3 regions of the Pseudobacter ginsenosidimutans genome follow, and region 2 is predicted to be linked to each of the others. Evidence: riboswitches for the same ligand, from Rfam matches in the RefSeq annotation. Region 2 holds a riboswitch; each other region holds the start of a gene.
The links. A riboswitch is a leader RNA that binds a small molecule or an ion and turns the genes downstream of it on or off. The one in region 2 is predicted to bind S-adenosylmethionine.
Positions count from the first base shown of each region.

Region 1: linked by a shared signal. The riboswitch ahead of FSB84_RS01470 (trans-sulfuration enzyme family protein) and the one ahead of FSB84_RS12870 (RteC domain-containing protein) in region 2 are both predicted to bind S-adenosylmethionine.
Region 3: linked by a shared signal. The riboswitch ahead of FSB84_RS28225 (SusC/RagA family TonB-linked outer membrane protein) and the one ahead of FSB84_RS12870 (RteC domain-containing protein) in region 2 are both predicted to bind S-adenosylmethionine.

Region 1 is NZ_CP042431.1:368,473-376,492, reverse strand. Features, by position in the region: gene FSB84_RS01490 (RagB/SusD family nutrient uptake outer membrane protein) at 1-280, shown strand, start outside; gene FSB84_RS01485 (thioredoxin family protein) at 293-1,531, shown strand; gene FSB84_RS01480 (homoserine dehydrogenase) at 1,597-2,853, opposite strand; gene queF (preQ(1) synthase) at 2,893-3,333, opposite strand; gene FSB84_RS01470 (trans-sulfuration enzyme family protein) at 3,346-4,533, opposite strand; SAM riboswitch class I at 4,781-4,901, opposite strand; gene FSB84_RS01465 (porin family protein) at 5,003-5,644, opposite strand; gene FSB84_RS01460 (OmpA family protein) at 5,776-6,453, opposite strand; gene uvrA (excinuclease ABC subunit UvrA) at 6,805-8,020, shown strand, end outside.
Region 2 is NZ_CP042431.1:3,158,207-3,166,226, reverse strand. Features, by position in the region: gene FSB84_RS12885 (peptidase associated/transthyretin-like domain-containing protein) at 1-885, opposite strand, end outside; gene FSB84_RS12880 (FecR domain-containing protein) at 901-1,905, opposite strand; gene FSB84_RS12875 (RNA polymerase sigma-70 factor) at 1,918-2,478, opposite strand; gene FSB84_RS12870 (RteC domain-containing protein) at 2,614-3,189, opposite strand; SAM riboswitch class I at 3,511-3,655, opposite strand; gene ilvA (threonine ammonia-lyase IlvA) at 3,769-5,025, opposite strand; gene ilvC (ketol-acid reductoisomerase) at 5,309-6,388, opposite strand; gene ilvN (acetolactate synthase small subunit) at 6,439-7,035, opposite strand; gene ilvB (biosynthetic-type acetolactate synthase large subunit) at 7,061-8,020, opposite strand, start outside.
Region 3 is NZ_CP042431.1:7,223,706-7,231,725, reverse strand. Features, by position in the region: gene FSB84_RS28230 (RagB/SusD family nutrient uptake outer membrane protein) at 290-1,792, opposite strand; gene FSB84_RS28225 (SusC/RagA family TonB-linked outer membrane protein) at 1,815-4,901, opposite strand; SAM riboswitch class I at 5,211-5,317, opposite strand; gene FSB84_RS28220 (hypothetical protein) at 5,533-5,970, opposite strand; gene FSB84_RS28215 (hypothetical protein) at 6,015-6,494, opposite strand; gene lpdA (dihydrolipoyl dehydrogenase) at 6,711-8,020, opposite strand, start outside.

The DNA of each region.
Region 1 (8,020 bases), 2.8 Mb from region 2:
GCAGGATCTCGATGTGGTGCGTACACGTGCAGGTCTGCTTCCTGCTATCGCTGCTGATCAGGCTGCAGTGCTGAATGCTATCGAACAGGAACGCCGTGTTGAATTCTTTGCAGAATTCGGTCATCGCTGGTTCGATCTGAAAAGAACGGATAAAGCAGAAGCTGTACTGAAACCTGTGTCGCCGCCAAACACCTGGAAGGCCGGTGATGTATGGTTCCCCATACCAGGCCTCGAGATCATGGCAAACCCTAAACTGGAACAGAACGAAGCATACAAGTAAAAAGAGAATTAGATGAATCTTACTTTCAACTTCATAAAATGCAGGCTGGCTTTTTTAGCAAGCTTGCTTTTCATTTCCTCAGCATCAAATGCGCAGGGGATTGAATTCATGCATAACCTCGATTCCGCACTGGCGAAAGCAAAGTCTGAAAAGAAGATGGTATTTGTGGATTTTTATACTTCCTGGTGTGCTCCCTGCAAAATACTATCAACTACCGTATTTCCTTTGCCTGAAGTGGGAACGTACTATAATTCCAATTTCATCAACTGCAAAGTGCAGTGTGATGATAAAGGCGCAGGAGAATTGGTTGGGAAAAAATATAAGATCAACGCATATCCTACTTTGATGTTCATGGATGCGGAAGGCAACAATATCCATTCCATGGCTGGTGCGCCGGATAGCAAAGGGTTGATCGAATTGGGCAAAACAGCGCTGGACCCCAACAACAATCAGCTTTCCCTGGTACATGAATGGGAGAACGGCAATAGGGAGCATGCATTCCTGGTGAACTACTTCAATACAATGAAGAAGGCTTACCGGAACGAAAAAGCTACTGCTGATTTTGAAACCTGGTTCAAAACGCTGGCTAAAAAGGAGAAGGCTGCAAAAAATACTTTTGATTTGCTTGCATTGGTGAAGAGTGCGCCTTTCTCTGTTCCTTTCGAGTATATGGAAAACAATAAGAAAGATTTTTACAAGTCCGTTGGTCAGGTAACAATCGACAGCTTTCTGGCTTCCACTTATCTCTGGTATTTCAAAGGAATTCAGTATACAGGGCTTATCAATAAGGATCTTACAAAGTTCAATGCTGAAATGAAGAAATTCAAAGCAAAGAATTATCCTTACTATGATGAGTATGCGGAATTCTATAATGTATTCGATGCAAAGGACAATAATGGAAAAGATGACATCAATGAATACATGAAAAGGGGATCGGCATTCCTTGCCAAATATGGAAAGAAAAATGATAGCTACACCGTTTCGCTTTCAAGTATGCTCGGCAATTACACCGGAGGAAAGGACCAGGGGCTGGCAGGCATTCAATGGATGGAAGAGTTGCTGAGCAGGAACCGGAATCCACAATACTTCAGCACATACATCTATATCCTGTGGAGGAATCATCATTGGGAAAAGGCCCTTGCTGTCTGCCATGAGTGGAAAGATTATATGGCACGCGAAGGAAAACCAACTGCCAATATTGAAAGACAGATCGAACAGATCAAAGGCTACAAAAAAAAGTACGGTGATTAATTGAGAAGAGCATAAAAGCCGGCAAAACTTGCCGGCTTTTATTATTCAATCATTCGATCACATCACTATACGATCCCTGCCAGTTCCAGGCTTTTCTTTTTCAGTTTCCTGATCTCCACATCTTCGATGATGGCATCCGGCGAAAGGATCAATGAAGTATTGTTTTCTCTCCACCAGCTATTGCTGCGCAGCTCATCGAAGCTCAGCACGCCAACCAGGTATTTTCGATCGGTTTCTGCATGCCATTCTTCGATCCACTCGAACTTGTCTTTGGGGATGTATTTCCAGTCGTCGAAGCTAACGTATACGCGCACGTAGAAATCGTTGGTGAGTTCCTGCGGAGTATGGTGGTAGAGTTTTTTGTATTCGTATTTGTACTGGTAGCGGAGTGCGGAGAGGTCGCTCAGTACAGCGGATGCTGTAGGGAAGCTGCCTGCGCCTTTGCCGTAGAAGAATTGTTTGTCGGCAAATCCGCTCTCGATCACCACACCATTGTATTCGTTCTTAACGAAAGCGAGGTGGTCGTCATGTTTGATGAATTGTGGCAGTACAAAGGCCGCCACTTTTCCATTCTGTAATTTTTTTGCCTGGGCTACCAGTTTGATATCGTAATGTTTTTCGCGGGCAACATTGGCGTCTCCTGCCTGTACGTTCTGGATACCATTGAACACGATATTGTCGGGATGTTCGATGATGCCATAAGCGTGCGTGAGAAGGAAGGCCCATTTGTTCACGGCGTCATATCCTTCCACATCCAGTGTGGGATCGGATTCAGCAAAGCCGAGCTGTTGCGCCAGGATGAGAGCATCGCGGAAGCTCAGGTTTTCTTCGAACATCTTGGTGAGGATGAAGTTGGTTGAGCCATTCACGATAGCCTTGATAGAATGGAGGAGATCGTTATCGTAATACTCTTCCAGGTTGCGGATCACGGGAATAGACGCACAGGCGGCGGCTTCGCAGAGGAAGGAGCGGTCTGTTTGTTTTTGCAGTTCCAGCAATTCAGGCAGGTGTTCTGCAATCATTTTCTTGCTGGCGCTTACAACATCTTTTCCATTCTTCAGAGCAGTGGAAACGATATGGAAAGCATTCTCGGATTCATTGATCACTTCCACGATCACATTGATCTCGGGATCATTGAGCAGAACGTCTTTATCTGTTGTGAAGAGAGAATCGGGTGCGTTGCGTTTCTTTTCCGGGTTCTTGATACATACCTTCTTTATGCTGGCTTTCAGTGAAGGCGTTTGCTGCAGCACTTTGTAAAGTCCTTCGCCCACTACGCCAAAACCGAATAAGCCGATCGTCAATTGTTTGTGTGCGTCCATCGTTGATGATTATATATTGAGTGTTTTATTAGATACAGATTACATGGTTACTTCCCATTCGTCTTCAATGAGTTTCCAGTCATTGAAGGCTTCTTTTCCGCCGCGGATCTTCCAGTCTGAGTCGATAGTCAGCTTGGAGCTGATGCCGCCTCTGGGATTGCAGATCATTACGAGCCGCATTCGCGCTGGTTCGTAAGCTGCCTGGAGATCATCATAAATGATATTGATCAGTCGCTCGTAGGAGGCAACGATGTTTCGCAGCTGGAAGATGTATTGTTTGAGTGATTTCAGTTCTATCACTTTTTTTCCGGGATAGAAGGTGAGGTAGATCACTGCAAAGTCCGGTTGCTCTTTTACACCGAGGAAGGTGAATTCGGGGATTTTGATCTTGATCTCGTACGCCTGGTCTGTAGGGTTCGGGATGCCTTTCAAAATGGTCCGGTCGATGTCTTTGTACGTTTTGATTATTTCCTGGCTCATAATATTTGAAACTTAACAGGCTGCTACTTGATGAGTATTTGATTTTTCGAGTTTGGCAGCGCTGGTATTGAATGCTTGATCGAGATCGCTGATCAGGTCCTGAACATCTTCGAGTCCGAGACTGAGTCTGATGAGGCTGTCTGAAACACCCGCCGCCTGGCGCTTTTCAGCGGGGATGGATTTATGCGTCATGCTGGCCGGATGGCTCACAAGGCTCTTGATGCCGCCGAGGCTTTCGGCCAGCTTGAATAATTTAGTGGATGTAACCAGTGCAGTGGCTGCATCGAGATGGTCCTGCTTCAGTGAGAAGCTTACGATACCGCCAAAACCTTTAGATTGCTTTTTAGCTGTTGCGTGATTGGGATGTGATGCGAGGCCGGGATAATACACTTTGTCAACTGCAGGATGCTGCTCCAGGTATTTTGCAATTGCGAGTGCGCTTTCACTGTGCTGGCGGATGCGGAGGTGTAATGTTTCGATGCCGCGGATCACCAGCCAGCTGTCGAATGGCCCGAGGATATTACCGGTTGCATTCTGATAGAATTTGATGCGTGCGCCGAGCTCGGGATCCTTGGTTACTACCAGTCCGGCGATCAGATCGCTATGGCCTCCGAGATATTTTGTGGCAGAGTGTACAACAATATCGGCTCCGAGCAACAGCGGTTGTTGCAGGGCGGGAGTAGCGAAAGTATTGTCAACACAAAGCCAGGCATTGCTTGCTTTGGCGATCTTCGCAATGGCTTCGATGTCTGAGATCTTCAAAGTGGGATTGGTAGGTGTTTCCAGCCAGATCAGTTTTGTTTTTGGTGTGATGGCATCCAGTACTTTGGCGGGATCGGATGTGTCAACAAAATTGATCTTGATACCGAATTGTTCATACACCTGTGTGAAGAGGCGGTAGGCGCCGCCATAGATATCATCTACAGCAACGATCTCGTCTCCTGTTTTGAGAAGTTTGGCAACGGCGTCGATGGCTGCGAGACCTGATGCGAATGCGAGGCCGGTTGCGCCGCCTTCGAGCTGCGCGATCAGTGATTCCAGTGTGGCGCGTGTGGGATTACCGCTGCGCGCATAGTCGTACCCTTTATTCACACCCGGTGCATCCTGCACGAAGGTGGAAGTCTGATAGATGGGCACGGATACAGCTCCGGTCAATGGATCAACGGGGATGCTGTGAATGAGTTGTGTTGTCGCTTGCATGATAAACAGTTTTTGTGATGAGTGCTTTTGTTGTTGTGTTTTTTCAGTCAGCACCATCGTTGATGATTGTTGAATAAACAGTGTTCTGCGACAGCCATTATCAAGAGTGGAGAACGATCGGAGAGCGTTGATTTGCGGAGATACCGGAGCTGGCAAGCGTGCCGGTAGGGGCAAAAAAAAACTCTTCCGATAGTCAGGAAGAGCTTTTCAATATGTTTTGAGGTCGTATTGTTTGAAGCTATTATCTGACTTATCAGTCCGTTGTTAAACGGTGGTATTGGCACCTTTTTCTTTCCGGCATTGCTGTCGTAAAGAATAGGTTGTCAAGGCTTCATCGGGCCATTTCCCTCTGCCTTTCTTGATAAGAGATGTAAAAAGAACTGGTGCAAAGATAATGAGCAAATCGAAATAAACAAAAAAACCTGGAGACCGAAGTCTCCAGGTTGTTATTACGGCGGAATGAGACCGATTAGAATCTGTAGCCTACAGATACACCAAATGAAGTATTTTTCATTTTGGTGTCATCCAGCTTTTCGCCCTGGAATTTTGGGGACAGGTTTGCCATACCCAACTGAGCGTTCAACTGAACTGAGAATTTGTTGGTAAATTCATAACCAAACAAAAGGTTTCCACCGAAGTCGAGACGTTTCATTGAATACAAATATTCATTCTCATTCTCAACATCATTGGTGAATTCAATATCCATGTCATCTCCATCTCCTTTGAATTTACCGCCTACAGCGATTCCAAGATAGGGGCCTACACCAAGGAGAAGCCTGCCTGTTCCAACTTCTGGTTTATACAGGAAGTTCACAGGAACTTCAGCATAGGAGATGTTGATTTTTCCATCGCCTTCGTCTGCTTTCGCTCCTTTTGTGCTGAACAGAACACCTGGCTGAATGAAGAATTCATCTGCAAGAGGAATTTCAGCGTTCACACCTACGTGGAAACCAGCTTTCATTTTGAGATCTAGATCATTTCCTCCAATCTCGCCATTCAAGTTAGTGAAGTTCACACCTGCACGAACACCGAAAGTGGTTTTGTTCTGTGCGGTTGCTGCACCTGCCATCAGAGCTAAAACTGCGCTAAGAGCCAAAAATTTCCTTTTCATTTTTTGGTTTTTTTATTTAAGAATTGAAATTAGGGCTGGATTATAAATAAGTAATTGATCTCGGATGCCCTGTTTAATTTCAATTTTCCCATGTTAATAAGCACAATATGCAAAAACGTATAATATGCTAATTAATTGTTCGATTCTTTCTTGGCATCAGATTTCATTTTCTCGTTGGCTGTGATCAGGAAGTTCACGCGACGGTTTTGTGCGCGGCCTTCGTCTGTGTCATTGGTAGCCACGGGAGCTGATTCACCATAACCTTTGGTAGTTACACGGCCTGAAGCAACACCATTCCTGGTGAGGTAACCGGCCACTGAAGTTGCCCTTCTCTGGGAAAGCTGCATGTTGTACTCATCGGTACCTCTTGAATCAGTATGCCCCTGAACCTCGATATTGGTATCAGGATACTCTTTCAGGATCTGAACCAGTTTGTTCAGGCTGTTCTCTGTTGCAGGAGTGAGGTCTGCCTTGTCGAAACCGAACAATACGGCATTCTTGTCTGCAAACTCAACAACGATACCTTCGCCAACACGCTCAACGGTAGCACCTGGTACTTCGTTCTTGATCTCAGCAGCCTGTTTGTCCATTTTCTTACCGATCACAGTACCGGTTACACCACCTACTGCAGCACCAATGATAGCGCCCAGTGCCGCATTACCTGCCACTTTACCGATGATGGCACCTGCCGCGGCGCCACCTGCCGTTCCGATCACTGCTCCTTTTTGAGTTTTGTTCATGCTGCTGCAGCCAGCTAATAAAACTGATGCTGCCATAAGTCCTGTCAGGGTGTTTTTAAGTAATTTCATAGTCTTTTTTTTTAATGTAATCAAGGTAACTTTCTAATGAACTGAGTGTTCGCTAATTATCAGAGCGGGCTTTATGATGCTGCAAAACTCATCAAAATTAGTTACAATCCGAAAATCAGAATATCCACCTGATCTTGAAAACTCATCCTTGCGCTTTCAATTTTTGTACCACATTCCCATTTTGTCACCTATCTCATTGAACCTGAATGCTAAAAAGTAGTAAGACTTCTACAACTTTTCCGCCCGCCTTTTGTTCTTATCTTTGATGTTTTCCCGGTTGGGACTGCAATTTGTGTATATATCTCACTAAAACCTCATCCCGGAAAAAATTTAAATACAGCCTCTGCAATTATGGCAAATGTGAAAGTAAACAAGGCAGTGTCAGGTGAAAACGGACAAAATAACGGAACCACACAGCAGGAAATGATCGATGTCTTTGGAGCCCGGGTACACAATCTCAAGAATATCGACATCAGTATTCCAAAAAATAAATTAGTGGTGATCACAGGTATCTCCGGCAGCGGAAAATCATCCCTCGCCTTCGATACCATTTATGCCGAAGGGCAACGCCGCTACATGGAAAGTTTCGGCGCTTATGCCAGACAGTTCATCGGCGATATGGAAAGACCGGATGTAGATAAGATCACCGGGCTTTCCCCCGTTATCTCCATCGAACAGAAAACCACCAATAAAAACCCGCGCTCAACCGTAGGCACTATCACCGAGGTATACGATTTCATGCGTCTCCTGTACGCACGTATCGGCGAAGCTTACAGTTACAATACCGGGAAAAAAATGGTGAAGTTCTCCGAAGAGGAGATCGTGAGCAACGTGTTCCAGCGTTTCACCGGAAAAAAGATCACCCTCCTGGCTCCACTTGTGCGTGGCCGTAAGGGACACTACCGCGAGCTGTTTGAAGATATCCGTAAGAAAGGGTACCTCAAGGTGAGGGTAGACGGTGAAGTGAAAGACCTGGTGCCGAAGATGCAGGTTGACCGTTACAAGATCCATGATATCGAAGTAGTGGTAGACAGACTCCCTGTTACACCTGATATGAAACTCCGCCTCAGCCAGAGTGTTCAGAAAACCTTGCAGACCGGCAAAGACCTGATGTTCCTCCTGGTGAACGACAGCGATAAAGTGATCCAGTACTCCAAACAACTGATGTGCGAAGACACAGGCATCAGTTACGAAGAACCTTCTCCCAACTCATTTTCGTTCAACAGTCCTTACGGAGCATGCCCCACCTGCAAAGGACTTGGGGTAGTCTACCAGGTAAGCATGGACGCGATCATACCGGATCCTGAACGCAGTATTAATGAAGGCGGTATCGCACCATTGGGCGAAGAAAGGGAGAACACCATCTTTAAACAGGTACAGCAACTGGCGAAGAAACATAAATTCAAAATGGATGTGCCGGTAAAGGACCTTCCCGCCAAAGCCATGAATATTTTGTTGTACGGCAACGAAACCGGCCCGGAAGAAGATGAGCACCTCGATTTTGATACGGTGGATACTGAGGCTAACTTATACATGACGGAGTTCGAAGGTATCGTGCCCCAGCTCA
Region 2 (8,020 bases):
GTTCAGTTTTCCATTCGAACTGATCCCTGGCACCAGCGATACCTGGTAAGGGCGAACAGTAAAGAATTTGCTGAGGTTGATACTTTGGATCTGCTGCATGGTGCTCACCAGGAATTTTCCCATGGCAGTTTTTTCCACCATCACGGAATCAGTCTTCCGGTAAGTGTAGAGCCAGTGCGTACTGTCCGGACTACGGACGGCGATCACGATGGAATCAGGCGCCTGGAAGGTATATGGACCAATGATGGTGGTCTGATCGGAGATCTCCACCGGCATGATGGTGATGGAAAGTTCCTGGTTGAATTTTGGACGAATGGTAACCGTGGTATCGGCATAATATTGCTTACTAACGGTGATGCTCGCCTGCTTATATCGGCTCTTCAGCTTCAGTTTGAAAAAACCTTCTGTATTGGTTTGCGCATAGGCCAGCTGGTCTTTTTCAAAAACGCTCGCATTCACTACCCGGTCACCGGTCTGGTCATCGAAAATATAACCGGAAACATAGTAAAGGTTTTCTTCACTTGCGGCCTGTGTGGTGATCAGCGGCACCTGGATGGGCCTGCGGCGGATGATGATATAGTTGCCACTCTCCTTGAACTCATAGCCTTCATTGAAAAGCAAGCGGAGGATATAGCCTACAGACCTGCTCTGCACATTAAGTGAAACCAGACTGTCTTTACGAACGATATTGCTGTTGTAGGAAAAATAGAAATTAGCCTTGTTACTGAGGATCTCCAGTACATGGGCCAGTTGCTGGCGATTCACTTCCAGCGTTACCGTGCGGTTCAACGGCGTTTGTCCCTTACCGGTTTGATAAAGGAAAAAGAATAGTAAGGAGAGCAAAGCGCAAAGGCCCGTCTTTTTCACATTGATTATTGTTCTCATGCTGCTGTACTATGCCTATTTCAGTATGATGAGGGAATCCTTTCTTTCCACGGTGATCTCATATAATGGATAGGAAGTTTCTACGATCATATCGAGCAATTCCTGCAACGACATATTGTAATAAGTTCCCGTGAACTGTATATTCCTGAATGAAGGATTTTCGATCCGGATATTCACATTGTAGGATTCGTTCATTGCCTGTACTAACTTCCAGAGCGGAGTATCATCGCAAACAAATTCGCGTGTCCGGTAGAATTTATAGAACTGATCTGTTACAGGTTCCTTCACCAGAACCGTATCACCGGTTTCGATCTCCAGTTTTTCTTTTTGCTTCAGCTGCACGGACTTTGCAGCGTGCTCCACTTTCACCATTCCGCTTTCCACCACCACTTCCGTTTTCCCTTTATTGCTTTTTACATTGAAGGAAGTACCCAGAACAGTAATGGTAACATCATTGATGGTAACGATGAATGGTTTCGCTTTATCTGCTTTCACCTGAAAGAAGGCTTCGCCATTGAGTTTCACAGATCTGTCCTTTCCCCTGAAAGCATCTGCATAGGAGATGGTGGAATTCTTATTGAGGGTAACAACCGAACCATCGGGCAGTGTTTCGGCCTTTGACTGGGTTTGCGTGGCCAGCACTACTTGTTTATTGGACTTGAATGGCACAAGAATAAAAAAGAGCAGGGCGGCCACTCCCACCAGCATGATAACGGCGGCGGCTATGCGCGTATCGTACCATTTTGTGCGTGCGGGTTCCACCACGGTCATTACGGGGCGGGTTTCTTCGCCACTGATCCGCTGCTGGAATCTTTTCCAGGCATCGTTCTCATTCACGGAACTTTTGGCTGCCAGTTCCTGGCTTTCGTCCCAGATGAATTTGAACTGCTCATAATAACGCTGATGGTCAGGGTTGGCATCGATCCATTGCTCCACCTCTTTCCGTTCACCGGCAGACGCCTCACCCAACAGGTATTTCACCAGCAGGTCATCACTTATATTGTAAAATTCGGCATTCAATCAGTTTTCGTTTTAGAGGTTGGTCAGGATTATCAATAACAGTGGCAGGAAGTCTATCAATTTGCTTCGCAGCAATTTGAGTGCCTTCCCCATCTGGTTTTCTACGGTTTTGATGGAGATGCCCAGCCGGTCGGCAATCTCCTGGTATTTGAGTTCTTCAAAACGGCTCATCTGGAAAATGGTGCGGCATTGTTCCGGAAGCTCGCTCATGGCTTTCCGCAACTTTTGTTCAAGGTCGCTCAACAATACTTTTTTTGAAGCAGAATCAGTCTGCTCTTTCATTTGATAAGAGGCATGCGCCTGATAGGCCAATCTTACTTTCTGATGTTTGATGTGATTCAGGCTTTCGTTGTAAACGGCCCTGTACAGATAAGCGGTGAGCGAAGTTTCAATCTCGAGATGTCCTTTCTTTTCCCAGATCTTGCAGAATACGTTCTGGACCATCTCTTCAGCAACCATATCATCTTTAACTATCGTATATGCATAGGAGTGAAGGCTCTTAAAATGACTTTTAAAAACATTCTCAAATGCTGTGCCCAGCAAGTGTGTACTCCCTGCTTCCGATACTGCCATTCGTAGATTTTGAAATCTGGCGCCAAAGATAACTGCTTCGCCCAATTGACCTTTATTAATATGACAACCGGAAAATGGCTTACCCCTATGGCAGTATGCAGGTTTAACTAAAAAAATAGCGGCACAACATCAAACTTACTGTGATTCAACCGTTTGAATTTTTCGTTTTACGTAGCTGAGGTATTTGTCGCGGGCCTGGATGGCGGCGAACAGGCCGTCGTGGGAAGAGTTGTTGTGAAAGGAGATGGTCCCGTGATGACTTCTGTATGCAACGGGCACAGAGGGATCTTGCGGATGGACTGTACGGACAAAATAAACTTCGTCCATTTCAGTTCTGCCCGTCTTGTAATAGTGATAGAATTGTTCGTTCTCTTCGAGGAATTTTTCGGCGTGGCGTAGCTCTTTTCTCCAGAAATTACTGATCTCCTGTACATCGCTGCCTGATTCCGGGTGGAACAACGCAGCTTTATACACCAGTGCAAAGTATTCCAGCATTCCGGTAAAGGCCGGCTTCACTGTTTTGAAGAACCAGATCTCATCATTGATGGTGCGGAACTGGCGATGATCCAGCAGTTGCAGTAAGGCATTCCAGTTACGTTCGCAAGTTTGAAAGCAGCATTCGATCTGTTCTTTCTCAGTGGCATACCGTTTACCGCAGTCTTCCATCTCAACCAGCATTTTTTCATACAGTTGACGATATTGTTCTCTCATAGCTCAGACAGTTAAAGCAAAGTACTTGCCCTTTGTTTCGCTTTGAAACATCGTATTACCCTGACCAAAGTGTAATAACCTGTTACAACTGTCCCTACGTGAATGCGGTTCTAAAAAAAAGCAGGGAAAGTAAAAACAATCCCTGGTTAGACCAAACGGTCACATGAGAAAATCTACTATTAAACAAACGTACATGTAAGCGCCCGGTACTGGGTTTCAGAGGAGGCGCAAACAAAAAAGCTCATCTGATATATAGTCAGACGAGCTTCAATTATATAGGAATGCCCATACAGGCATATTCACCATTCAAAGCTATACTCTGACTTATCTTTCCCCCATCATGGCAGGGGGTAGGAATTGGCACCTTTTCCAACAGTTATACAAACGACGATGCACTATGTCTGCTCTGTTGGAAGGTTGTCAAGGCGTCATCGGGCCCGTTTCCCTCTGCCTTTCTTGATAAGTTATTCCTTAGAACGTGGCAAATATATACATGAATCTCGTGGATTCATATACTTCCCGAAAATTTTTTTATTGTGTTATTACAACACTAAATCCTGCCTTTATCCAGAGAACCTGTTACACCAGATATCCGAAGAGCGTATCGTCTTTGTTCAGCTCAGTGTAATTGATCTGGTATTGCTGCATGTTCTTCAGCAATGCATCATAATCTTCCCGCTTCCGGAGCTCGATCCCAACCAAAGCAGGTCCGGTTTCCTTATTGTGTTTCTGATAATATTCAAACCTGGTGATATCGTCTTCTTGTCCCAGTACATGATTCACAAATTCTTTCAGCGCGCCGGGCCTTTGGGCAAACCGGATGAGGAAATAATGTTTCAGTCCTTCGTACTGAAGGCTGCGTTCCTTGATCTCCTGCATGCGGTCGATATCATTGTTGCTGCCACTCACTACGCAAACCACGGTCTTCCCTTTGATCTGTGCAGCATAGTCGTCCAGCGCAGCAATGCTGAGTGCTCCTGCGGGCTCTACCACAATCGCATCTTCGTTATAAAGTTTGAGAATAGTGGAACAAACTTTTCCTTCCGGCACCAGGTGCATTTCGCTGAGCACTTCCCGGCATAGTTCGAAGGTGATCTCCCCTACTCTTTTCACGGCAGCGCCGTCTACAAATCTTTCGATATTATCAAGCGTTACCGGGTGACCTGCTTCCAGCGCCTGTTTCATGCTGGGTGCACCTTCCGGCTCCAGGCCAATGATCTTTGTTTTGGGTGAATAGGTTTTGAAGTAAGACCCAACACCGGCGCTGAGGCCGCCGCCGCCAACGGGCACAAAGAGGAAATCCACTTCGCTCTGGTCTTCCAGGATCTCCAGCCCTACGGTTCCCTGTCCTTCAATGATGCGCAGATCATCAAATGGCGGGATGAAGGTCATGCCATTGGCTTCAGTGAATGCGCGTGCTGCTGCAGCGCAATCGTCGAAGGTATCGCCAACGAGCCTGATCTCGATATTATCTTCCCCGAACATCTTGGTTTGTGAAACCTTCTGATTGGGTGTAATGATGGGCATGAACACCACACCTTTCACGTTGAGTCTTTTACAGGAGAAAGCAAATCCCTGTGCATGGTTACCGGCGCTTGCGCATACCACGCCTTTGGACATTTCCCCCGGTTCAAGGCTGCTCATCATATTGTAGGCGCCGCGCAGTTTGTAGGAGCGCACCACCTGCAGATCCTCACGCTTGAGATATACCTGGGCCCCGTACTTACGGCTTAGATTATGCGAATACTGAAGGGGCGTTCTGTTCACCACTTTGCGCAGGCGCATAGCCGCTTTGTGGAATTCGAGGGCCGCCATCAGGTTTGTAGTAGTGCTCATGTTTTGTTGCAGGTTCAGGCGCCTGCCCGCCATTTTTGGGTGCAGTCGCTCGCGTCCCCGCGAGTGACAACTATTTTGTCGCCTCCGGCGACACGGTGCCCGCCAGAGGCGAGCCAATAAATGTCACTCGCGGGGACGCGAGCGACTGCTCTCCGAAACTACATCAATCATTGCAGGGGCGGGGCGGACAACTGCCGTGAACAGTTCCGTTGGTCCGGGGTCTGAAGCCCCCCATTCCGCAGGCTGGCCACAGGCAGCCGCCGCATAACCCTTGCAAAAAATCTTAATTGGCCGCTACTGCTTTTGCAGGTTGCGCCGCCTGGTTTTCAGGACGCAGACTGCGCACTGTTTTACCGGCTTGCCACAGTTCGCTTTCGCGGAGCTCTTTCAGTTCTGCTTCCAGTTTCTCACGATAATCAACCTGGCTGTTGCTGCTGATAGAACGGGCTGCTTCTTTACCAGCTGCCACACTCTCATACAGCTCAGTGAATACAGGCAGTGTAGCGTCGCGGAATTTTTTCCACCAGTCCAGTGCACCGCGTTGAGCAGTGGTAGAACAGTTGGCATACATCCAGTCCATTCCGTTCTCAGCCACCAATGGCATCAGGGATTGTGTGAGCTCTTCAACAGTTTCGTTGAATGCTTCAGATGGCGTGTGACCTTTTTTGCGCAGCACTTCGTACTGTGCAGCGAAGATGCCCTGGATAGCGCCCATCAGGGTGCCGCGCTCACCAGTAAGATCGGAGAATACTTCTTTCCTGAAATCAGTTTCAAACAGGTAACCGCTACCGATAGCGATGCCCAGCGCCACCACTCTTTCAAAAGCGCGGCCTGTTGCATCCTGGAAGATAGCGTATGAGCTGTTCAGACCACGGCCCTGCAGGAACATCCTGCGGAGTGATGTACCGGAACCTTTGGGCGCTACGAGGAACACGTCCACATCAGCAGGAGGAATGATACCGGTCTGATCATTATAAGTGATACCGAAGCCATGAGAGAAATACAGGGCTTTGCCGGGAGTCAGATATTTCTTTACTGTAGGCCACATGGCGATCTGTGCAGCATCGCTGAGCAGATAGCAGATCACGGTTCCGCGTTGCAGCGCTTCTTCGATCTCGAAGAGGGTTTCACCGGGAACAAAACCATCACGAACGGCTTTATCCCAGCTTTTTGAATTCTTGCGCTGGCCTACAATCACATTCACACCATTGTCTTTTTGATTGAGGGCTTGTCCGGGACCTTGCACACCGTAACCGATCACGGCCACTACTTCATCCTTTAAGATTGACTGCGCTTTGGCCAGAGGAAATTCTTCGCGGGTTACTACATTTTCTTCAACACCGCCGAAATTGAGTTTTGCCATTGTCGTAATTGTTTATGGTTGTTAGAAAGCTTGGTTGCTTGTTATAGAAATTACATTGTGAATACTTCGTCATTGCGATTGAGGAACTCGTTCTCCACCACTTCTTCGCTGGGAACGGTTTCTTCAAATTCTTTCAGCTTTTCGTGGAAGCCGCTGCTGGCCTTGATGATGGCCACACGTGCACTCCTTACGAACTCGATGAGCCCATAAGGTTCCAGTACGGAGATGAGCTTATCGGTCTCTTCGCGGTGACCAGTGGTCTCAAACACGGTGTAATCCTTACGGATCACAACAGCGCGTGCACCGTACTCGCGGAGCAGCCTTTCCACTTTTACTTTTTCTGCGATCTCGTCTGTAGGAACCTTGTACATGGCCAGTTCCTGCCATACGATCTCGTCGCCGGTATTGTAGTAGGCGCGCAATACTTCCACCTGCTTCTCGATCTGGCGTACCAGCTTCTTCACCACCTCCTCGAATTCATTGATCACGATGGTGAAGCGATGGATCCCATCCACTTCACTGGGTGAAGTGTTGAGGCTTTCAACATTTATTTTCCTGCGTGAAAACATGATGGCAATGCGGTTGAGCAGGCCGATCTGGTTTTCGGTATATACTGTTACTGTGAATTCCTGTTTCGAAGTTGACATACGTTTGAATTGAATGGTCCTGTTTTTATTTCAGTCTGATCTCCGCTACACTGCAACCCTGTGGCACCATCGGGAACACATTGTTCTCCTTGCCTACTTTCACTTCCAGCAGGTAAGAGCCCTTGTGGTCCAGCATGGTTTGCAATGCAGCTCTCAGTTCTGCACGATCGCTGGTGCGGTAGCCATCGATATAATAAGATTTTGCGAGGGCCACAAAATCAGGACTGGTGATATTCACAAAGGAATAGCGCTTGTCGTGGAAGAGTTGCTGCCACTGGCGCACCATTCCGAGGAACTCGTTGTTGAGGATGAGGATCTTCACATCTATGCCACTCTGCATGATAGTGCCGAGCTCCTGCAATGTCATCTGGAAGCCTCCATCTCCTATAACGGCCACCACTGTACGATCCGGCGCACCGAATTTGGCGCCGATAGCAGCAGGTAATGCAAAGCCCATCGTTCCCAATCCACCACTGGTGATATTGCTGCGGCTCTGCGTGAATTTCGCGTAGCGGCAGGCTACCATCTGGTGCTGGCCTACATCTGTTACCACCACTGCATCTCCGCCGGTAAGCTCGTTGAGCACGCGGATCACTTCACCCATTGTGAGGATATCTGTTTCAGGATGCAGCTCAGGATGAATACACTGATCTATTTCCTGCTGCTCAAAGTCGCGGAACTTCTGCAACCATTGCGGATATACTTTTGGTTCGATGAGCTCTGTGAGCAGTGGTAATGTTTCTTTACAATCGCCCCAGACAGGAACGGTTGCTTTTACATTTTTATCGATTTCTGCGGGATCGATATCGAGATGGATCACTTTCGCCTGCTTGGCGTATTTGTCGAGACGGCCGGTTACACGGTCATCAAAGCGCATTCCGATAGCAATGAGTACATCGCATTCATTGGTGAGTACATTCGGACCATAATTACCGTGCATACCCAGCATACCCACGTGCTGCGGATGATCAGTTGGCAGTGAGCT
Region 3 (8,020 bases), 3.7 Mb from region 2:
ACCGGTACTTACAACCGGAATACAAGTTTGTCAGTAAGGATATTTGTGAATTGCCTGAGAAGCTTTACAAAGGATGATTTGGAGCGGAAAGGTGTGGAACGGCATGATTCGCCTTGAGTCGGCGATACGTGTAAATAGAGGAGGTAGATGGTTCGGTATCCAATTCAAATTTACGAAATGGAAATACAAATAGTTTGAATTTAGTCAACAAAAGAGGGTGATTTTTATCAATAAAAAAGGGCGCTCCATAATACCGGAACGCCCTGGGTTTTATTGAACCTTCACAATTCTATTTGTTCAAATTCGGATTGTTCTGTTCTTCAGATTGCGGAACTACAAAAATGTAATTAGGGCTATTGGGTACGAAGCTACTGCCATCAGAAAATTTAAGTGCGGAGTGATATTTTGCAGGCACCAATTTAGTGCTGCCATCTGAAAGTGTAACGGTTACTTTGATGGCATTGCCCGAACCATCCACATAAGGTTTACGAACTACAGCCTGTTGTGTGCGGATGATATCTGACAGTCCGAATCCTTCGCCCCATAATTCTTTTCTTCTTTCGATGAGGATCTCTTTGATCAGCTCTTCTTTATCGGATCCCAGGAAAGGTGTTGCGCCACGGGCAGTACGCAGTTCATTGAGCGCATCGGCAGCTTCTCCGAATTTGTCGGCCCTTGCCAGTCCTTCCGCTTTGATCAGTTGTGCTTCTGCTGAGCGGAGCAATACAAGATCCCCGGTTTGATCATCCCTGAACCTGAACTTCTTGTATTGAAGATAACCTTCACGGCCTGCTGTGCCATCCCAGTTGAACAATGTCTTACGGATATCGCCATCGTTGAACAATTCCCTGAAGAAAGGATCGGCCATGAAACTATAATAATAGGAAGAGGCCGATGTTACATCCAGGAAGTGGAAGCTGTAGCTGCCATCGCTCTGGCTGGGAATTTCAGGATGACCCCAGATCCATTCGGAATTGTTCACGTTATTGAAACCGGTAGTGTAATCGGCAGGAGCCATGAAAGGAAAGCCTTTCACTGCTTCCGTGGCTGCATCGGCAGCGAGTTGCCAGCGGCCTGAATAAAGATAGGCACGTGCCAGCAGGCCATACACTACATTGGTGTTGATCTTGTATTTGGCGTTGCGTTGATAACCTTCCAACAGGGGCAACGCTTCATTGAGATCCTTGTAGATCTGTGTATAGATCTCTTTCAGTGTGGACTTTGGGTTTCCGACAGTGGAATTGTTGCTGGGCTCCAGGTAGATTGGCGCTGTTTTGGTGAGCGAATCTTTCTGATACGAATACTGGTAGAAAGAAGCGATGGTGGTATATAGATGCGCACGCAACGCCAGGGCCTGTCCTTTCAATACTTTCTTTGCAGTGGCGTCCCCTTCCGCCCTGTCAACATTGGCGAGGATCACATTCTGGTTGTTGATCAGCTTGTACAACTGGTTCCAGATGGCGCTTACACGGCTCTGTGTTTTATCATTGATCTGTGTGAACCGGTAAATAGGAGCGTAACTGTATTTGGTAACGATGAGGTTCACGTCATTGGCCATTGCATCGCTCACCAGTGCGATGGTTTTGAATCCGGGATTACCGAATATACCTCCGTAGAAATCATCCATCTTGGATGCCCATGCGCCTTCATAGATGGCGGTGAGATTGGTTACATTCTTCAATGCTATTTCTTCTTCCACAGCATTGGAAGGAGCGGTTTCCAGCTGCTTGTTGCAACTGGCCAGCCCGATTACCAGTGCTGCGATATATAGAAAGTGATTATTCTTTTTCATGATTCAATTTTTACTGTTTACATTATAATCCTACCTGCAAGCCAACAGAAATGGTTTTCATCTGCGGATACTGGTAATAGGTAGTTCCTTCGATGGACTGTTCAGGATCCATTCCCTTATGCCCATAGAAGGTGAGCAGGTTCTCCGCAAGTGCATACACTTTTACATTTTTCAATCCGGCCCTGCGAACAAGATTGTCAGGCAGGTTATAACCGAGCTGTGCGGTCTTCAGCCTTGCATAAGTGGCGTCATAAAGCCAGCGGCTGGAAGTTTGTGTAAAGCTGAGATCGTCTGTGGTGGCGCGGGGCACATTGGTTGCCTTATTATCGGGCGTCCAGCGGTTAAGCAGTTCTGTGCTCCAGTTGCGGCCGGGATTCAATCCGCCTGACATCAGCTGTACATAATCAAGGTCAAGCACTTTACCTCCGAGGCTGTAGGCGAGTACGAAGCTGAGCTCAAAATCCTTATAGCTGAGTGAGCTGGTAAAGCCACCGGTGAGATCAGGAAGGGCCGTGCCCACATTGTAGAGTGTTCCTGAGCTGTAGGTGCCGGTTGTTTCTTTTTTGCCGTCCGCTGTAGTTTTGTACCAGAGCGGGTTTCCGGTGTTTGGATCTACGCCGGCCCATTCGCGGATAAAGAAATCGTAGATAGAACCACCCACGGCCAGCCTTTTGGTGCCACTGATGATCTCTTTCTGGGGAAGTTCCAGTATTTCATTTTTGTTGTGAGCGAAGTTGACGCCCACCTGCCATCTCCAGTCCTTATTGCTGACAGGAACAGCATTCAGCTCCACTTCAACACCGCTGTTGCGCAGCTTGCCGATATTGGCGCTGATGGAAGTAAACCCCGTGGAACCTGCCATGGGCCTTCCGTATAGCAGGTCCTTGCTGGTTCTGATATAATAGTTAACGGTCCCGTACAAGCGATTCTTAAAGAATCCGAAATCGGTCCCCAGGTTGAGTACCAGGTTGCTTTCCCAGCGAAGGTCGGGTGTGGGGAGCCTCGATGTGATGATACCGCCATTACCGAGATTGTTCTTGATGGCGTAAAGTGCCAGGTAGTTGTAATAACCTGTGAGCGCGTCGTTACCGGAAGCGCCATAGCTGGCTTTGAGCGTGAGCGAGCTGAGCCAGTTCACGGATTTGAGGAATTCTTCTTCAGACAATCTCCAGCTTGCACCGGCAGACCAGAAAGTACCCCAGCGGGAATCGGGAGAAAAGCGGCTGCTGCCATCGCGGCGGATCGATGCGGTAGCAAAATATTTTCCGAGATAATTGTATTGGCCCTGCCCGAAGAAACTGAGTTTCGCATATTCATCAGAGTTACCAGTGAAATCATTCAGCTGTGAAGCAGCGTTTGGTTCATAGAGGTCGGCCAGCGTGAATTTCTGACGGCTGCCGCTGAGGTCGCCGGTATTGAGCTGGTAGAATTCCTGGCCGGCCAGCAGGTTGAGGTGGTGGCCCGACTGGAAGTCCAGATCATAAGTAATGATATTGTTGAACGTATAGCTGAGGAAGCGGCTATTGCTTTTGCTCACAGAGCCTCCGATGCCTGCATCCTCACCCACCAGGGGATTGGTATAGAAATGCGAATTGGCGTTGATATAATCCAGGTTGAAGCTGGTCTTTACTTTCAGGTTGGCGAGGATGGCTGCTTCCAGGAAGGTCCTGGCAGAAATGTTCTCGCGCGTGTACCTTGATTTATTCAATGGTTGTGATCCGATCAGGTTGTAACGTGGCAATGCGCCATTGGGCCTGTAAGTGCCGTAATCGAATTGTTGCTGACCTTTTGCATCCAGCTTGTAGCTGCCATCAGGATTGCGCTGGTAGATGGGGTAGAAGCTGGGGATGGTCCTGCCAAACAATACCACGTTGGCCTGACGGCTGTCTGCAGAAACCGGATAGTCCTGCGAAGTGGAGCTACCATTCAGGTTCAATCCAACCTTCAGCCATTTCTTAGCCTGGATGGTGAGATTGCTTCTGAAATTATAGCGTTTGAAACCGGAGCCGAGAAAGGCGCCTTCATTATTCGTATATCCGGTACCGATATAGTAAGTGGTCTTGTCCGATCCCCCGCTTACATTCACCTGTGCCTGTGTGTATTTGGCTGGTTGAAGCATGGCGTCTTCCCAATCGTCGTTCCAGAGTGGCGTTGCGCCTGCCACGATCTTGCCGTTCAATCCAACAGGAGTTGGATAGTTTGCGCCATAAGGATTGATAGCGAGTTCTGATACAAGATTGTTGGTTGCTGTTTGAGCAGCCTGTTCTGCGCTTTGTCCGTTGGTGATGGCTTTATTGCGCAGCGCTTCCCAGAAATATTCAAAGTACTGATTGGTGCCGATCTTGTCGTAGTCCTTAACGGCGCGGCTGCTCCATCCCTGGTTGAGGGTGGCGTTCACGGCAATGTCCTCACCTTTCTTTCCCTGTTTGGTGGTGATGATGATCACGCCATTGGCGGCGCGGGATCCGTAGAGGTTGGCTGCAGCGGCATCTTTCAGGATATTGACCGATGCAATATCCGCCGGATCAATTGCATTGATGTCTCCATCATACGGAGCGCCATCGATCACGAAGAGGGGAGCGCTGCTGGCATTGATAGAGCCCACACCGCGGATGCGGATAGCAGAGTTATTTCCTGGTTGACCATTTGCGGAAGTGGTTTGAATGCCCGGCGCCAGTCCCTGCAATGCATTGGTGAGGTTGGGCGTAAGGCGGTTATTGATCTTGTCTGATCCGATAACACTTACTGCGCCGGGATAGCCGGAGCGTTTTACAGTTGTGTAGGCAACGGCTACCACTTCTTCGAGTGTGGAATTGGATGCCTTCAGCAGGATGGTGATATTGTTATCTGATTTCGCATCCACTTCAATGGTTTCCCTTCCTACAAAGGAGATGGAAAGCACTGCTTTTCCGTCGGGCAGTTCCAATTTGAATTTTCCCTGTTGATCTGTAGTGGTGATAAGGGATGATCTGTTCACTGTGATAGTGGCCCCTTCGAGGGGTTGCTTGCTTTCGGCAGTCAGCACAACACCCTGCAGGGTTCTTTTTTGTGCGTATAGCCCGATGCTGATGAGCAATGTCAGCAGAAGGGTTACATTTTTCTTAAGCATAACTTATTTATATTAATAGTAGACATGAAATTCCCGTTCCGGTGCAATGTCCGGTTTATGGCAAAACATCGGTTGTACAGGACAGTTAGTCCCGTTTCAGTTTCTTACTTTGTGTTCAAGTTGTGATGGGTGGTAGTATCTACCGCATACAGCAGCAACAACAACTAAGTTGCATGCGGTTATGTGAAGTGCATAAAAGTGGCAGAGTGGACAATACAGTTTTCATTTCAATGTGACTTTTATTTAGACAACAATCTACCAGAAAGTGATGCAACGGAAGTAAAACAGATTTGCAGGAAGTTTTCAACTACCTCATCTTTCTCCTGATCAGGAGCAGGAATTAGCACCTTATACCTGGTTGGTACAGGTTGCCAAGACGTCTCAGGGCCCTTCCCTCGGTCTATTCTGGATAAGTTGTTGTGAAAGAACTGATGTTTGAGGGTGCAAATATAAAATGCAATTGTTAGTCCACCAAAAAAGTAGGGTAATGATTGCCGAAAAGATATTTGAATGGTCATATTCAAGGAATAACTGTTCAGGAAAAATGGTTGGAGTGAAATTGTTTGTCGCTTTCGAGTCCTCACAGTGTCTTTTGCAATGAGACCTGCTCGGCATGGGGCCCCTGATCTTTCTATCTCTTTGCAATCATTCTCATTGCATCTTCAAAGAAAACGATCACATCCCGCTTCTTTCCATTGACAAACACTTTGAAAGTGCTTCCATTTTTCCTGGTTACAAGTAAATACGGGCAATAGGTGGAAGGTACATTCGTGATACTGTCTATCGATTTGATATCTTCATAAAAGGCATACTCGATCTGAGTTTTGCTGCTATCATGTTCGTCTATCCAATACTTCGCGATCCGTTTCTCCGTGAAGAAATTCCCTGCATTCTTAAACTTGTAATTGGAGTAGAATTTTATGATCTGTTCATTCTTATCCAGCAGACCAAGTTTCTTAATATAGCTTGTTTCCTGGCCAGGCATCTCTTTGCCGGATTTGATCTTGTTGCAGGCAATCAGGCAGATGATAGCCATTGCTGCAATAATGGAAAAGCGCTTGTTGATCATGGTTATAGGCTTATCAGGGTTCGGTCTGTTTGGATTTGATCATGCTATTTCATCCTGTTCAGGTATTCTTCCATCTTTTCACGATTCGCATTTGTTTTTTTAAGGTTCAGTAAGAGATCACATTCGTAGTTTTGAGTGTCTTCATTCCATGCGGCTTCACCTATGAAAGCGCCTCTTTCAACTGTTTCTCCTTTTTTCAATTGTACATCTTTCAGATCGCTCACTACCCAAAAAGTGGTGGAGTCGGTTTTAAACATTACGGCATATGTTCCTTCTATCTCGAAAGTGGTGATCACTGTTGCCTTACCGGGGCAGTACACATTTGCCGACTGCGATTGCAAACCGATCCCGATCATTTTCGGTTCACGACATCCGTTAGGGTTTACAATTGCTGGTCTTTCCACTGCGTTCACCAGAAAATATCTGATGCTGTCTGCTGTTGGGTTGGGGGACGATTGCGCCATTCCAACCGGAGTTGTCAGTGCAAGGATAAAGCTAGCCCCCAATGCTTTTAAGATGCTCATTTGCTGAAGGTTGCTTTCGGTTTTAAAATATGAAATATCGGGCAGACACGCAAGTGCCGCTCCGTACCTGCTTTTCGAATAACGGCAGGATAGCGTGATCAGTATGCGTGAAAGAATCATAAACCAGCCTTTCAGACAGATTTAACAGTTGGCCGGCCTGTACGCAAAAAAAAGCCGCTCCCATCGGGAACGGCTTCAATATGCTGTATAAAACGATTAGAGGTGGATAGCTTCGCCATACGCCACTTCGATAGCGTCTTTCACACTTTCGCTGATGGTGGGGTGTGGGTGGATGCTGTTCAGCACTTCATGGTAGGTGGTTTCCAGTTTGCGGCCTACCACTGTTTCGATGATCATCTCCGTTACATTGTAACCGATCATATGAGTACCGAGCCATTCGCCGTATTTGGCGTCGAAGATCACTTTTACGAAACCTTCGGTATGGCCTGCTGCAGAAGCTTTACCGGATGCGCTGAGCGGGAATTTGCCCACTTTGATCTCGTAGCCGGCTTCTTTCGCCTGTTTCTCTGTGAAGCCAACAGAAGCGATCTCAGGTGTGCAATAAGTACATCCTGGTACGTTACCATAGTCGAGCGCTTCAGGCTGGTGGTTGTATTTTTTCTCGTTGTAGGCAATGTTCTCCACACAGATGATGCCTTCTTTGCTGGCAACATGTGCGAGAGCCTGGCCGGGGGCGCAGTCGCCGATCGCATAGAAACCGGGAACATTGGTTTGATAATATTTATCTACAGCAACGCGGCCTTTATCGGTTTTGATGCCGAGAGTTTCCAGTCCGATGCCTTCGATATTGGCGGCAACACCAACTGCGCTGAGCAGTACGTCTGCTTCGAGCACCACTTCACCATTGGCAGTTTTCACTTTCGCTTTCACGCCATTGCCTGAAGTATCTACAGAAGTTACTTCAGCATTGGTCATTACTTCGATGCCTTGTTTCTTGAAATTCTTTTCCAGTTCTTTCGATACGTCTTCGTCTTCAACAGGAACGATGCGCGGGAGGAATTCCACGATGGTAACTTTTGTTCCGAGGGCATTGTAAAAATAACCGAACTCAACACCGATAGCGCCTGATCCAACCACGATGATGCTCTTTGGTTGTGTGGGCAATGTCATGGCTTCACGATAGCCGATGATCTTTTTGCCATCCTGTTTCAGGGCAGGCAGTTCGCGGCTGCGGCCGCCGGTTGCTATGATTACATGTTTTCCTTCAACGATCTGTTTCTTACCATCGGCAGCAGTAACTTCCACCTGGCCTTTTGCTTTCAGTACGCCATTGCCCGGGATCACATCGATCTTGTTCTTCTTCATGAGGAACTGAACGCCCTTGCTCATCTTATCAGCCACACCGCGGCTACGCTTGATAACAGCAGCGAAATCGTGCTTACCGGAAGCTTCAATACCAAAATCCTTTGCATGATTGATATATTCCATTACCGATGCGCTCTTCAGGAGGGCCTTGGTTGGGATACAACCCCAGTTGAGGCAGATGCCACCCAGGCTTTCCCTTT